DNA from 2 places in the Pseudomonas sp. GW821-FHT01A09 genome. Region 1 is predicted to be linked to the other one. Evidence: predicted binding sites of a transcription regulator. Region 1 holds the regulator's gene; the other holds the start of a gene.
What was found. Region 1 encodes sigma-54, which starts transcription at its own class of promoters, with help from an activator protein. Its sites were predicted from a motif close to ANTGGCATNNANNTTGCTNT; they were not measured.
Positions count from the first base shown of each region.

Region 2: the regulator sigma-54 is predicted to act here: its motif matches at 1,728-1,747, upstream of flgB (flagellar basal body rod protein FlgB).

Region 1 covers NZ_JBYSWB010000030.1:29,350-33,672, forward strand. Annotated here, with positions in the region: gene ptsN (PTS IIA-like nitrogen regulatory protein PtsN) at 1-33, opposite strand, end outside; gene hpf (ribosome hibernation-promoting factor, HPF/YfiA family) at 45-356, opposite strand; gene AC3WJP_RS24855 (RNA polymerase factor sigma-54) at 434-1,927, opposite strand; gene lptB (LPS export ABC transporter ATP-binding protein) at 2,110-2,835, opposite strand; gene lptA (lipopolysaccharide transport periplasmic protein LptA) at 2,835-3,377, opposite strand; gene lptC (LPS export ABC transporter periplasmic protein LptC) at 3,364-3,939, opposite strand; gene AC3WJP_RS24875 (KdsC family phosphatase) at 3,948-4,323, opposite strand, start outside.
Region 2 covers NZ_JBYSWB010000007.1:21,679-26,001, reverse strand. Annotated here, with positions in the region: gene flgE (flagellar hook protein FlgE) at 1-79, opposite strand, end outside; gene AC3WJP_RS10485 (flagellar hook assembly protein FlgD) at 110-808, opposite strand; gene flgC (flagellar basal body rod protein FlgC) at 824-1,270, opposite strand; gene flgB (flagellar basal body rod protein FlgB) at 1,274-1,684, opposite strand; gene cheR (protein-glutamate O-methyltransferase CheR) at 2,009-2,836, opposite strand; gene AC3WJP_RS10465 (chemotaxis protein CheV) at 2,900-3,826, opposite strand; gene flgA (flagellar basal body P-ring formation chaperone FlgA) at 3,888-4,323, shown strand, end outside.

The DNA.
Region 1 (4,323 bases):
GCCAGGGGTCAGGATGTTTTCAAGTCGGATCATGGGTTGGGGTATCAGCGAGCGGCAGCACCTTGAAGCTGGCTTAGCTGTTTTTCCTTATGCTTGAGCAATTGTCGGTCGAGCTTGTCGGTCAGCAGGTCGATGGCAGCGTACATGTCGTCATGTTCGGCGTTGGCAACGATATCCTTGGCGCCAGCGACGTGCAGGGTGGCTTCGATTTTCTGTTTCAGCTTCTCGACCTCCATGATCACCTGCACGTTGGTAATCTTGCCCACATGCCGCTCCAGTTTGGCGAGTTTTTCGCTTACGTAGCTGCGCATGGGGTCGGTCACATCCAGTTGATGTCCACTGATGTTGACTTGCATACCGCTTCTCCTTATTGCCAGTGCATAAAGAGACAGGCTGAACGCCTGCCACTGGAACGCTGTGGCGCATCCAGGCGCTACATCAACCGCTTGCGTTCACTGGAAGGTGCGATCCCCAGAGATTCGCGATACTTGGCGACAGTGCGACGTGCTACCTGGATGCCTTGTGCCTCCAGTAAACCAGCGATCTTGCTGTCGCTCAATGGCTTTTTCTGATTTTCCGCCGCGACCAGTTTCTTGATGATCGCGCGGATCGCCGTTGACGAGCATTCACCGCCTTCGGAGGTGCTGACATGGCTTGAAAAAAAGTATTTCAATTCATAGATGCCGCGGGGCGTATGCATGTATTTCTGCGTAGTGACCCGGGAAATCGTCGATTCGTGCATGCCGACCGCCTCGGCGATGTCATGCAGCACCAGCGGCTTCATGGCCTCATCGCCGTAATCGAGAAAGCCGCGCTGGTGCTCGACGATCTGCGTGGCGACCTTCATCAGGGTCTCGTTGCGGCTCTGCAGGCTCTTGATGAACCAGCGGGCTTCCTGCAACTGGTTGCGCATGAAGGTGTTGTCGGCGCTGGTATCGGCACGACGTACGAAGCCTGCGTACTGTGGATTGACGCGCAGGCGCGGCACGCTTTCTTGGTTCAGTTCCACCAGCCAGCGTTCGTTGTCCTTGCGCACGATCACATCAGGGACCACGTATTCGGGTTCGGAGGATTCGATCTGCGAGCCCGGGCGCGGGTTGAGGCTCTGGACCAGTTCGATGACCTGGCGCAGTTCGTCTTCCTTGATCTTCATGCGCCGCATCAGCTGGCTGTAATCGCGGCTGCCGAGCAGGTCGATGAAGTCGGTGACCAGGCGCTGCGCTTCAGCCAGCCAGCGGGTGCGCGGCGGCATCTGGCGCAGTTGCAGCAGCAGGCATTCGCTGAGGGTGCGCGCGCCGATCCCGGACGGCTCGAATTGCTGGATGCGGTGCAATACGGCTTCGACCTCGTCAAGCTCGATGTCAAGCTCGGGGTCGAAGGAGTCGCAGACTTCCTGCAGCGTCTCGTCCAGATAACCCTGGTTGTTGATGCAGTCGATCAAGGTTACCGCGATCAGGCGATCGGTGTCCGACATCGGCGCCAGGTTCAGCTGCCAGAGCAAATGGCTCTGCAGGCTTTCGCCGGCCGAGGTGCGAGTGGTGAAGTCCCACTCGTCGTCGTCATTGCTGGGCAGGCTGCTGGCGCTGGTCTGGTAGATGTCTTCCCAGGCGGTATCGACCGGCAGCTCGTTGGGTATACGCTCGCCCCATTCCCCTTCTTCAAGGTTGTCGACCGTGGGAGCGCTGCTCTCGAACGTGGGCTCCTGGATATCCGGAGTGGTTTTCTGTTCGATATTGTCCGCCAGCGGATCGCTGTTATCGAAGTCGTCACCTTCCTCCTGGCGTTCGAGCATAGGATTGGATTCCAGCGCTTCCTGGATTTCCTGCTGGAGGTCCAGGGTCGAGAGCTGGAGAAGGCGGATGGCCTGTTGCAACTGCGGTGTCATCGTCAGTTGCTGGCCCATTCTTAGGACGAGCGAGGGTTTCATGGCTGGGGCTTAACACCTTATTCGCCGGCGCAGAGCGCCATCCACTACAAGACGCCGAGGCGCCCGGCTTTATGTCGTAAGCAAATTATATGCCTGAAACCCGAGTGTTTGCCTAGAGCGTTTATCCAATTTCAACCAAAAGGTTTCATGGGCAGTGGAAAACGCTCCGGTTGCGGGTGCTTCTACAGGCGGAACTCGTGACCGAGGTAAACCTCTTTGACCAGTTCATTGGCCATGATAGCGGCTGCGTCGCCTTCGGCAATCAGCTGGCCATCATTGACGATGTAGGCGGTCTCGCAGATGTCCAGTGTCTCGCGCACATTGTGGTCGGTGATCAGTACTCCGATGCCCTTGGCCTTGAGGTGGTGGATGATCTGCTTGATGTCGCCGACCGAAATAGGGTCCACGCCCGCGAAGGGTTCGTCCAGCAGGATGAATTTCGGCGCCGTGGCCAGGGCCCGGGCAATCTCCACGCGGCGACGTTCGCCACCGGACAGGCTCATGCCGAGGTTGTCACGGATATGGGTGATGTGGAATTCCTGCAGCAGGCTTTCGAGTTCCTTGCGCCGGGCATCGCCGTCGAGCTCCTTGCGGGTCTCGAGGATGGCCATGATGTTGTCCGCGACCGAAAGCTTGCGAAAGATCGAGGCTTCCTGAGGCAGATAACCGATACCGGACTTGGCGCGACCGTGCATGGGCTGGTGGCTGACGTCTAGATCGTCGATCAGCACGCGCCCCTGATCGGCCTGGACCAGCCCGACGATCATGTAGAAGCAGGTGGTCTTGCCCGCGCCGTTGGGGCCCAGCAGGCCGACGATCTGCCCGCTGTCGATGGACAGGCTGACGTCGCGCACGACTTGCCGGCCCTTGTAGGCCTTGGCCAGGTGTTGTGCTTTGAGGGTCGCCATTACTGAGCCTTCTGGTCGGCGGGCTTGTTCTTCGGCTGGATCACCATGTCGATGCGAGGACGCGGCGCAGTGATCTTGGAGCCATTGCCACGGCCGGCGTTGACCACCTGTTTGACGGTGTCGTAGACGATCTTCTCGCCTTCGGAGGTGTTGCCGTCATTGATGACCTTGGCCTTGTCGATCAGCACGATGCGGTTCTGCGGCGCAAAGTACTGAATGGTCACGCCCCAGGCCTGAACGATAGGCTTGTCGACCTGCGGCTTCTGCTCGTAATAGGCCAGGTTGCCGACAGCCGTGAAGACGTCGACTTCACCGTTGGGCGCGCGCGTGATGGTCACCGTGTTGCCGGTGATTTTCAGCGTGCCCTGGGTGATGATCACGTTGCCCTTGTAGGTCGCAACGCCCTGCTTGTCATCGATCTGCGCGTCATCGGACTGGATATGAATAGGCTGATCGCGGTCTGTCGGCAGAGCCAAGGCGCTCGCGCTTCCCAGTGCTGCGCTCAGGCTGAGCAAAAAAGGGAGGGTTTTAACGAGCCTCATACTGTCCTCTTACGTTGGACAGCAGGTTCATCCTGCTGTCGTTCAAGTACGCCTTCATCCCTGTCGCCGTAGTGACACTGCCGGCAGCTTCGATTCTAACGTTTTGCTCGGTTTGCGCATATTGCTTCTGCGGGAAGACAGTCATGCGTGGGCCGGTGATGATGGTGGTGCGTTTCTTTTCGTCGGTGCGAGCGACCCTGACGTTTTCAATCAGCTCGACTTGGGTGCCGTCCGGATTGACCTCGGCGCGCACGCTCTGGATATGCCAAGGGAATTCGGTACCGCGGTACATGTTGACGTCTGGGGTGGTCACGTAGCTGATCTGGCTGACCTGCATGTGTTCGACCTTGTCCCCGGTCATCTCGTACTGGCGCTTGCCTTCCAGATTGAATTGCACGGTGTGGACGTTGGTCGCGTAATAGTCGATCTGCGTCGGATCCGCCTGTGCTGCGGCTGGCGGATCCAGCAGGCGCTCGGGGCTGATATTCCAGTAGCCCACGGCGACCAGCACGGCCGCCAGGACGAAGAGTATTAGAATGTTGCGAAACTTTTTGCTCGGCATATCTGACTCTACAGGTAGTCGGCGTAAGCCGCGTCGAGGTTGCCCTGAGCCTGCAGGATCAGCTCGCAGAACTCGCGGGCAGCGCCTTCACCGCCGCGCGCCTGGGTAACCCCGTGGGCGTGCTCGCGGACGAAAGGTGCAGCGTTGGGTACAGTCATGCCCAATCCGACCCGGCGAATCGCCGGAAGGTCAGGCAGATCGTCGCCCAGATAGGCGACCTGTTCGTAGCTCAGGCCCAGCTCGGCCATCAACTGCTCGAGCACCACGCGTTTGTCTTCGCGCCCCTGTACCAGGTGGGCGACGCCCAGCGCCTTGGCACGACGTTCGACCATGGGCGACTTGCGTCCGGTAATGATAGCGATGGTCACACCCGAGGCGATCAGC
Region 2 (4,323 bases), on a different contig from region 1:
CGTTGGCGATGTTGTTGCCGGTCACGTCCAGCGCTTTGTTGGCTGCCGACAGACCGCTGAGACCGATATTGAAAGACATGTTGCTACTCCTGCGGCGGTAAGCCGGCCATTAATTCGCGATAGTCTGGACTTTCGAAAGGGCGACGCTGCTGCCCCCGGCGAGATTGAGCGTCATCTCACCACCGCTGGTGGTTGCCATGGTCACACTGCTGACCGTGGCGGGTAGATACGTGGTTGCTGCCGTGGCGACACCATCGAGGGTCGTCGTGGCCTTGAAGCTGTAGTTGCCCGCCGCCTGAGCCACACCTGAGGAGTTGAGGCCATCCCAGGTAAAGGCGGAGTTGCCGGTGGACTGAGCACCCAGGTCGATGGTGTCGACCAGACTGCCGGTGCTGTCGTACACATTGACGCTGGTCGCCGTGCTGGCGCCGGTAACGGCTACCGTACCGGTGATGCCCTTGGTCGGATCGAGCACCGCCGAGTCGCTGGCCACGATGACCGAGCGACCGACCAGCGACGAGGCTTGCAGCGCCTGCGACGACTGGTAGGTGGTGGCCAGGCTGTCAACCGTGGTGTTGAGGTTCTGCATGCTTTCGAGGCTGCTGAACTGGGCCATCTGCGACACGAACTGGGTGTTGTCCGTGGGGCTGAGCGGGTCCTGGTTCTTGAGCTGGGTGACCAGCAATTGCAGGAACGCATCTTTGCCCAACGCGCTGCCGGCGGTGCCGGTGGTTGGATCGGTGGTGCTGGTTGTCGCCTGGTACTGGGCCAGTGCGGCGGCGCCAGTTGCCGTGGTTGAAGTCGTCATGCTTTTGCGCCCCTATCACTGACCGAGGGTCAGGACCTTCTGCATCATGGTTTTCGCGGTGCTCATAATGTCCGCATTGGTCTGGAAGGAGCGACTGGCGGAAATCATGTCCGCCATCTCTTCAACCACGTTCACGTTCGGGTAATACACATAGCCATCCTTGTTGGCGGCCGGCGAGCTGGGCTCGTAGCGCGCTTCCAGGTTGCTCTGGTCCTCGACCACACCGGACACCTGCACACCGGCGCCCGACGAGTCGGAGTCGGCGAACAGCGAACCACTATCACCGCCGCCCTGAGCGTTCTGGAACATGGTGGCGAACACCGGGTGGCGCGCACGGTAGGTCTTGTCGATGCTCGACGAGACGGTCTCGGCGTTGGCGATGTTACTGGCGACGGTATTCAGGCGAGTGGTCTGTGCACTCATGCCGGTCCCGGCGATGTTGAAAACACTGGCTAGAGACATGGCTTAATCCCCGCGCAGGGCCGAGATCAGCCCTTTGAATTTGCTGTTTAACAAAGTGAAGCTGGCTTGGAAGTCCACCGAGTTCTGCGCGTAGTTCGATTGCTCGATCTGCGAGTCGACGGTGTTCTGGTCCAGCGACGGTTGAGTCGAAATGCGGTACATCAGCGCCGGATCGCCACTGCCGCTGACGCCGGAAGCGTCGATGTGCCGGGCGTCGGTGGTTTCAAGGCTGAACGCGCCATTGCTGGTGGTATCGCTCTGCTGCTTGAGGACAGCGGCAAAATCCAGGTCCCGAGCCTTGTAGTTCGGGGTATCGGCATTGGCGATGTTGTTGGCCAGCACTTCGGCGCGCTGAGCACGGAACTTCAATGCCTGTTCGCTGATGCCGAGCGCTTTGTCGAAACTGATGCTCATGTCTGAAACCCTTCGCGGCAGAGCTGATTCTCTTGGCAGAGATATAGCAATGCCTGTGCCAACTTTGCAAAAGCCTTGAAAGGGTTGATCTAGAGGGGTTTTAACGGATTACCTGGGCGGCAATCAGGGCGGCAATGCCAGAAAAGCGGCAATCCGATTCCGCCAGGTGACGGCAAAGCGGCAATGCCCGCGTCAGTTTTTTTGTCACTTCACACAAGGACCACATGTAGCGAGGGGGCTTGCCCCCGATAAACCGTAGCTGACACTCACTGCAGTGTCAGTCTCGGTCTATCGGGGGCAAGCCCCCTCGCTACAGCGTTGCAGCTATTTGGCCTGGTAGATGATCCCCGGACTGCACTGGACCATCTGGTAATGATCCGGCAAGCCATTGAGCGCCTCGCTTGCCCCCAGAAACAGATAGCCACCCGGCTTGAGGGTGCCATGAATGCGAGTGAGGATGTCCTTCTTCACCTGAGCGGAAAAGTAGATCAGCACGTTGCGGCAAAAGACGATATCGAACTTGCCCAGGCTGGCATAACTGTCCAGCAGGTTGAACGAGCGAAACTCCACGCGACTGCGGATCGGCGGTTTGATCGCATAGCGACCGCCGCCCTTGGGATCGAAATAACGCTGCAGACGATCCGGTGACAGGCCGCGCCCCAGTGCCAGGCTGTCGTACTCGCCACTCTTGCAGTTGGTGAGCATCGAGCCGGACAGATCGGTGGCGACGATCTGCGCCCCCATCTTCAACTGGCCCGGATTGCTGCGCTCGAACTCATCGAAGGTCATCGACAGCGAATAGGGTTCCTGACCCGACGAACAGGCCGCCGACCAGACGCGCAAGCGTGCGCCCGGGCTGGCCTTGATGGCCTCCGGAATGACCTTGTTCTTCATCACTTCGAAGGGGTAGGTATCGCGAAACCACAGGGTTTCGTTGGTGGTCATGGCATCCACCACCAACTCGCGCAAACCACTGCGCGGCTGCGTCTGGATGCGCTGCACCAACTCGCTCAAGGTCTTGATGCCCTGCTGTTCCATGAGCTTGTTGAGACGGCTGGAGACCAGGTACTGCTTATTGTCACCCAGCAGAATGCCGCAGGCTTTCTCCAGGAATACTCGGAACTGATCAAAATCCGCATTAGCCGTCGACACAAGTACCGCCTCTTTAAATCGTTTATTCGGCCGGAGCGAACTCCGGGCCGTTATTCGTGGAAATCATTCGTGAAGCTTGATGCGCTCGACGACTCGCGATGCCAGATCGTCAGGCCGGAACTTGGCGAGAAAATCGTCGGCGCCGACCTTCTTGACCATAGCCTGATTAAACACACCCGACAGCGAAGTATGCAGGACGATGTGCAATTTCTGCATGCGCGAATCCGCGCGCACTTCGGCGGTGAGCGTATAACCGTCCATTTCCGGCATTTCGATGTCGGAAATCATCATCAGGAACTCTTCTTCCGGCTTCTTGCCCTCGTCCACCAGCTTGCGCAAGTAGTCGAGCGCCTGGCGGCCGTCGTTGAGCGCGACCACTTCCACACCCACGGTCTGCAGGCAACGGGTGACCTGCTTGCGCGCCACCGACGAGTCGTCGACGGTCAGCACCCGCAGCGTGGTGGCCTTGTCCTGGGTGGCGGCATCCACCACGCCGACGGAAATCGACTCGGACATCGGCGCCACCTCGGCGAGGATCTTCTCCACGTCGATGATTTCCACCAGCTTGTTGTCGACCCGCGTCACTGCCGTCAGGTAGTGGTCGCGGCCCGTGCCCTTGGGTGGCGGATGGATCTCCTCCCAGTTCATGTTGACGATGCGTTCGACCGAGTGCACCAGGAACCCCTGAATCTTCAGGTTGTACTCGGTGATGATCACGAACGGATTGGCCACGCCATCCAGACTCTTGCCGCCCGTGGCCAGGGCCAGGTCGAGAATCGGAATGGTCGCACCACGAATATTGGCGACCCCGCGCACCACTGGATTGGATCGCGGCATCAGGGTGAGCTTGGGGCATTGCAGCACCTCGCGCACCTTGAAGACGTTGATCCCGTAAAGCTGTTCACCGTTGAGCCGGAACAACAGCAGCTCGAGACGATTCTGCCCTACCAGTTGGGTGCGCTGGTTCACTGAATCCATTACACCAGCCATTGTTCAGACTCCTTCACGCCTCCCGACCCAAAGTCGGCACGCGCCTTGCTATTGACCTTGCATGAATGCCATTACGACATATTCCCGACGCATGATACGCAGCGTGCTGATAACCCTGGCAGCCACTTGTTCATTCGCACTTTGCGACGTCAATGCCGAAGAATTCACGTCGCCTGAAGAGCTTATCGGTGCGACCCAGGGTTTTCTTGAGTTCACGGTAGAAGATTATCTGGCCACCGCACAAACCGAGGGCCGCTATGAGGTGTCGGTCAACGATATCGACCCGCGCCTGCGGATGCCCAAGTGCGCCGAGCAATTGACGGCGACCATGGCCAGCCCCGGCGCTCCCCTAGGTCGGGTCAGCGTGCGAGTGCGCTGTGACACCGCTACGCCCTGGACGGTATTCGTGCCGGCACAGGTGAAGTTGTTCAGGGACGTGGTGATGACCACCCGGCCCCTGCCACGCGACACGGTACTGGGCGCTCCGGACCTTGTAA